DNA from 2 places in the Paenibacillus puldeungensis genome. Region 1 is predicted to be linked to the other one. Evidence: riboswitches for the same ligand, from Rfam matches in the RefSeq annotation. Region 1 holds a riboswitch; the other holds the start of a gene.
What was found. A riboswitch is a leader RNA that binds a small molecule or an ion and turns the genes downstream of it on or off. The one in region 1 is predicted to bind FMN.
Positions count from the first base shown of each region.

Region 2: another riboswitch for FMN. It lies ahead of ACFQ3W_RS01900 (DMT family transporter); the one in region 1 lies ahead of ribD (bifunctional diaminohydroxyphosphoribosylaminopyrimidine deaminase/5-amino-6-(5-phosphoribosylamino)uracil reductase RibD).

Region 1 covers NZ_JBHTLM010000004.1:297,753-301,163, reverse strand. The annotation lists gene ACFQ3W_RS08315 (bifunctional 3,4-dihydroxy-2-butanone-4-phosphate synthase/GTP cyclohydrolase II) at 1-245, opposite strand, end outside; gene ribE (riboflavin synthase) at 270-947, opposite strand; gene ribD (bifunctional diaminohydroxyphosphoribosylaminopyrimidine deaminase/5-amino-6-(5-phosphoribosylamino)uracil reductase RibD) at 969-2,078, opposite strand; FMN riboswitch at 2,342-2,531, opposite strand; gene ACFQ3W_RS08300 (beta-L-arabinofuranosidase domain-containing protein) at 2,636-3,411, opposite strand, start outside.
Region 2 covers NZ_JBHTLM010000001.1:447,814-451,224, forward strand. The annotation lists gene ACFQ3W_RS01895 (LysM peptidoglycan-binding domain-containing protein) at 1-1,181, shown strand, start outside; FMN riboswitch at 1,286-1,459, shown strand; gene ACFQ3W_RS01900 (DMT family transporter) at 1,585-2,652, shown strand; gene ACFQ3W_RS01905 (GGDEF domain-containing protein) at 2,937-3,411, shown strand, end outside.

The sequences.
Region 1 (3,411 bases):
TCTGTGTTTTGCGCAACCATCGGCTGCAGCTCCAGTTCTTCAGCTCGCTCAGCTGTAATCGGCAAGCAGACCAGGCCACGCGCGTGCGTGATCATGAAATTAATGACTTCCGGTGTGGCCTTCTCCGCAAGGGCAACAAAATCTCCTTCATTCTCCCGATCTTCATCATCAACGACGATAATTACTTTTCCTCGCATCAAATCGTAAACTGCATCTTCAATCCGGTCGAGTTTAAACTCGCTCATGTTGTATCCCCTCCTATAGTTCTTTTACACAAAACCGTTTGCGGCAAGGAACGACATATCAAGACCCTGCTTATTTCCCTGGGCTTCGGCTTCCTGTTCGGTAGTTTCCCTTCCGTGTCTCAGCAAATGGTCCACATACTTGCCAAGTATATCGCACTCCAGGTTAACCGTATCTCCACCCCGCTTAAAGGCCAGCACCGTCTGCGCCAGCGTATGCGGAATGATCGATATCGTAAATTTTCCGTTAGCTGCGTTAACCACTGTAAGGCTGATGCCATCAACAGTTATCGAGCCTTTAGGGATGATGTATTTAAACAAGGATGGATTAGCCGGAGCCACTTCGAACACGACCGCGTTTTGGTCTTTCGTCATACCCATAATCGTGCCGACCCCGTCCACATGTCCCTGAACGATGTGGCCCCCAAACCGTCCACCCGCGGCCATGGCCCGCTCCAGGTTTACACGGCTACCCGGCTTCAATTCCTTGAGGTTCGTATTGCGGTATGTCTGCGGCATGACGTCAACCGTAAAAGAGGAAGCGTCATAGGAAGTAGCTGTGAGGCATACACCATTAACGGCGATGCTATCACCGATCTTTATGCCGTCAATAATATGGCTGGCTGATATCCCCAGCAGCATGGCTTCGCCTTTACGTCCAATCGATTTCATCGTGCCGATTTCCTCAACAAGTCCGGTAAACATGGTTCACTCCTCCTTTGCCTATTATTTATCTCCGCTCCAAACCGGAATCCCCCGGATACAGATATTATCTCCGATTTGCTCGACTTCCATTTCCCGCAAGGAAATGGCGTCCTGCATTAGGTCGTAGCCATCGAAGACGAAGCTGCTTGGTGCGTTAACTCCGCCGATCAGCTTCGGCGCAAAGAATAGCACTACTTCATCGACAAGCTTGCCTTGCAGCAGCGAACCATTAATATGACCACCACCCTCTACAAGAACGGAAGATATTCCTTGCTGACCAAGCTGCTTCAACGCAAGCTGCAGATCCACCTGAGCATTATCACCACAATAAATGAGCTGGATGCCGTGTTCAGTAAGGTAAGCCGCTTTGTTCTGATCGGCTTGCTCTGTCGTCAAAATCACTGTTTTTGCCAGGTTATCGTTCAACACCTTAGCTGTCGTTGGAATGCGAAGCTTAGAATCGACGATCAGTCTAATAGGAGAAAGTCCCGGTACAGACAGTCTTGTCGTTAGCTGGGGATCGTCCGCTATGATCGTGGATACGCCAACCATTATCGCCTGGTGACGGTGCCGAAGCGTATGCACGAGTTCGCGTGAGCCTTCATTAGATATCCATTTGCTATCCCCTGTTTTTGAAGCGATTTTACCGTCCAAAGTGCTTGCCGTTTTAATTGTTACATAGGGAAGACCGGTAGAAATAAACTTAATGAACTTACGGTTCAGCTTTATGGCCCGTTCTCGTAGCACGCCAGCCTTTACTTCGATGCCGCTGTTTTGCAGCATGGCAATTCCTCGGCCAGCAACCTGAGGATTGGGATCCTCACAGGCTACTACAACCCGTTTTACTTTCTCTTGGATTAAACGTTCGGCACAGGGAGGAGTCAGACCATAGTGGCTGCACGGTTCGAGGGATACATAAACTGTACTCCCTTCCGCATTTGACCCGGCCATATTAAGTGCATGGACCTCGGCATGCGGCGTCCCTCGCTGTAGATGCGTTCCAAGTCCGACGAGCACCCCATCCTTAACGACGACGGCGCCCACGACTGGATTTACCCCGGTCTGACCTAAAGCCCGCTCAGCCATATCCAGCGCGAGTCCCATGTAATACTCGTCATCGATCACATTCATTTGTTCTCACCTCCGCGTACTTAATTATCCGAAAAAAATAAATAACCCTGCCGCATTTGAATCCGGCAGGGTGTTATGAGAGCTGTTATACGCATATGGAAAAGAGCTGACGACGATAGCAATTAAGGCTCGTCAATAATGACGATACCGTGAGCCGCCGTTTTCCAAGCCTCCACATTCAAGTAACATTGTGAAATGTGGAACTTGAAAAGTTAACCTCTTTTAGTTTCTACACACTCGTTTTGATCCGATATGTGCTCCGCGTCTTCCTTCTCCCATCCAGACTATACTGTCGGTCCCGGAATCTCACCGGCTCAGCCATATGTAGACAACCTTAAATTCCACATACGGGTCACGGACTTGTGCTACCTGGGGGATACTGTGCCAAAAACGACTCAAGCCCAAGAAGCCATTACCGTCGGTAGGGAATTACACCCTGCCCCGAAGGATTGTAGCATATTTTATTCGTTTCCTATGACTATCTTTATTGATCCCATAGGCTCTGGGGTAATGTTACCACCACAAAATAAAAAATGCAAGGACTCTCGCTCAAACCTCTATTCCAAAAACTTAAAATAAGTGTGGTATCTCTGATCTTGGATTTGATACAGCGGAACAAAGCATATGCCGTCTAGGGAAAAATTCAAATCCCCATCCAATTTTTTCATTCGCTGCACGAATTGTTCCTCGCTGTATGGCCAAGTAATGAAATCCTGCCTCTCATCGATAGCTGCCAGAACGTAAGGCCCGTAAAAAACGCTATTAATTTGAGAATCATCCGGAGTGCTTATCAATCTTAAAGAATAAGGAATGATTAGTTCTACCTTATCGCGATCCCATACTTTTTGAATTTGAAGATATCCGTCCACATGGTTGGGGGTGATCTGGACATCATTTAACTTTACTGTGATAGAACGTTCTACCCACTCGGGAATTCTGAAGAGGATGTTTAATTCTTTCCCGCCATCAATAAAAAACTGCACTGTTTCGGAGAATTCCCCTCTATATCTTTTTTGGGATACGGTTATCTCTCGCTCTTTCCACAGTAAAGTAGACGGAATGTACAGGTTGACAAACAAGTTATCTCGGCCATGGAAATAAATGCTATCCTGGTATTTGAAATGGTTTTCCAGACCGGTTCCGTGACAACAAGTATTCTCATGGGTATCGAATTTCTTGCATGAACCCGGGGCTAGAGGCATGAAATAAGTGCTCCCCCCCTCCACCTTCTTACTGTTTTCCGTAGCCAGGATGTGATTATAAACGGTTCTTTCATAATAGTCCATGTATTCCTTTTTAGGTTCAAAACAGTATAATTCTTTTGTCAGCTTTA
Region 2 (3,411 bases), on a different contig from region 1:
ATCGTCTCGTCGTTGGACAAACCTTAGTAATACCGATTGTTGGAAGCTACTATTGGGTTCAGCCGGGAGATAGCCTGTGGTCGATTGCAAGGAAATTCAACATGAATTACCAGGAGCTGGCTCGGGTGAACTCAATTTCGGTAGGCCAAACATTGTCCGTGGGCTTTCGGTTGTACATTCCCCCTCGGCCAAGAACGAGAGCGGAGATTAATGCTTACGTGGAGCCCCGGGGAACGACGGTTGCCCCCGCTTTAGAGGAGAGCGCCAGGGAAGCGGCGCCGTATTTAACGTATTTAGCTCCATTCAGCTTTCAGGCTCAGCGGGACGGTTCGCTAAAGGAACCCCTGTTGAATCAGTTCCCGGCCATCGCCAGAAACAACCGCGTCGTGCTAATGATGGTCATTACGAATCAGGAGAACGACCAGTTTAGCAGTGAGCTTGGGAGGATTCTGCTCAACGATATTCCGGTACAAAACCGTTTTTTGGACAATATTGTAGCCACGGCAAAAAAATACGGGTTCCGGGATATCCATTTTGATTTTGAGCATCTAAGACCAGCCGATCGGGAGGCTTACAACACCTTTTTGCGAAAAGCGAAAGCCCGTTTTCAGCAGCAGGGCTGGCTCATGTCTACCGCGCTTGCCCCCAAGACCAGCGCTACGCAGCAGGGGGAGTGGTATGAAGCACACGATTATAAGGCCCAGGGTGAGATCGCCGATTTTGTCGTCATTATGACCTATGAGTGGGGATACAGCGGCGGCCCGGCGCAAGCCGTTTCTCCCATCGGTCCAGTGAGAAGGGTGATTGAATATGCGCTGACGGAAATGCCGGCCTCGAAAATTATGATGGGGCAAAATCTATACGGCTACGATTGGACGCTGCCGTTTGTACAGGGAACCGTAGCGAGGGCGGTGAGCCCGCAGCAGGCGATTCAAATCGCCGCGGATAACAACGTAGCCATCCAGTACAGCCAGAGAGCGCAAGCGCCATTTTTCCGCTACACAGATGGGGCTGGCCGGCAGCATGAGGTATGGTTTGAGGACGCCCGGTCCATCCAGGCGAAGTTTAACCTTATAAAAGAGCTGCGGCTGCGGGGCATAAGCTATTGGAAGCTTGGACTGAGCTTTCCGCAAAACTGGCTGCTTATTGAAAATAACTTTGATGTTGTGAAACGAGCCTAAGCAAAAGAATGAAATGGTGGTTTTCTTGTGAGGTTTGTTATAGAATGAAGTCATCTAAAATCATATTATAATATTAATTTCATCTATTAAAAATTTAAATGAATATGGATCTTCGGGGTTAGGTGAAATTCCTGACCGGCGGTGAGGTTTTCTGATTCCCACAACGGGAATTGGGAGGCTCAAGCCCGCGACTCGCCTTCTTACGGTAATGAAAGGAGGCGACTGACTTGGTGCGATTCCAAGGCCGACGGTTAAAGTCCGGATGGGAGAAGATCAATAGACAGGTTTGAGTGGAATAGTGTGTTCCATACAAACTTATTTGATCAGCCCCCGTAATCGTTGACGCTTGTCAATGACGGGGGTTTTCTACGTAGACCCCATATTCAAGAAGGGGACAATCCACATGAAGCATGCAAGTGTTGGCGGAGAATTAAGAGTAAGTACAAGCGAGGCAACAGCTTTTTCAGGAGCGGTCAAGAGTGAGGCAGCCATTCCGGAGGTGGGCGGAAGTAGAAAAAGTGTGATATCTGCAAGGACCACCCGAAAATCACAATTCAACCGAGGGTTTTGGCTCGTCGTTTTGGGAGCTGCACTTTGGGGCGTGGACCCGCTATTCCGAGTCATTTTGCTGAAGTCTGTAACCTCTTCACAAATTGTGCTCTTGGAGCACCTCATTATCGCCTTGCTAGTATTACCTGCTCTCTGGAAAAACCGAAAAGAGCTGAAAGGACTTAGCTGGCGCCATGGGGGCGCACTGCTCTTTATTTCCTGGGGTGGCTCGGCGATCGCCTCCATATTGTTTACCATGGCGCTCTCAAGCGGCAATTTGAATGCCACGCTGCTCCTCCAAAAGCTGCAACCTCTCTTCGCTATCATCCTGGCTAGTTTGCTGCTGAAGGAAAAACTGCCCCGCAATTTCTTCGGGCTTTTTCTGATAGCACTGGTTGGAACGTATTTGTTAACCTTCGGATTTACAATTCCGATTGGGCACTTTAGCGATTTCGTACAAGTAAGCAGCCTGCTCTCGATGGGGGCTGCAGCTTTGTGGGGCGGCTCAACGGTCATGGGACGTATGTTGGTTGGACGTATGAAATATGAGACTGTGACTTCGCTAAGATACGTTCTCGCGCTCCCACTGCTGTTCGCCATCACTTGGAACGAAGGGGCTGCCTGGAGTCTACCTGCTGGTTCAACCATGTTTGCCGCCTTCACGTTGAATATTATAGGACAGGCGCTGCTTCCCGGACTGCTCAGCCTTCTCGTTTACTATAAAGGCCTGACAACGACCAAGGCGTCAGTCGCTACGTTAGCAGAGCTTAGCTTTCCGATGGTCGGAGTGCTGGTCAATGGAATCGTTTTTCAACAGGTGATCACCGTGGCTCAGATTTGCGGTTTCGTGTTTATTTGGGCGGCTTTGTTCCTTATTTCGAGGCAGGAACAACCGGCTCAGGTTAACGAGCTGGGTGCGTAACACTTCATCTGCTAGAACGTTATGCTTGCTGCAAGAGTAAGCTAAGTAAAAAGCGAGGTTCTCCACTTTTGGCGGAGAGCCTCGCTTTTTGAAAATAAATGTGTCAAATTCCTCGTGAGGAGGGCCATCTCTAGCAATGCTCGACTACCATTGGTTAAGTTTGTATACGTACAATGCAATATCGAAATGAGGGGCAGACGTGATATAATGTTTTAAATTTCAAGCTAGCGTATCTATTACATAAAAGATGGTGAACAAGGGCTATCATGAAAATTTACTTGGATATGAAAACTGTATTTGTTTTGCTCGTACTAGGTCACCTGTTTACCGTTCTCCTCATCAGCGCATACAGGGGCAGATCCTCCAAGGACCCGGCTGTGGATGTGTTTTATGCCGCTAAATGGTTTCAATCTGCAACTTGGGGCATGTTAGTCGTAGGGATCGCAAAAGCTGGGATTGCCAATGTCACACTATTAATAGGAGTCGCTTTAGAAACGATTTCTATATTGATGGTGTTTGACGGATTTGGCACTAGAATCAAAAGGTTTTATACGATTTGTACGACTGTAACGCTTACCGGGTATTTTATTGCCCTACCGCTGAATAATGCGGATAACATCAGGATTGCGATTATTTCGTTTGCACTTGCGATCATGCTGGTATTCCCAGCATACCGTCTCATTAAGTCTGCTTCCAGGTCCGTGTTAAGTTTACTTTTGGGCTACGTATACTTGATTCTTGCAGCAGGGCTTATGTTTC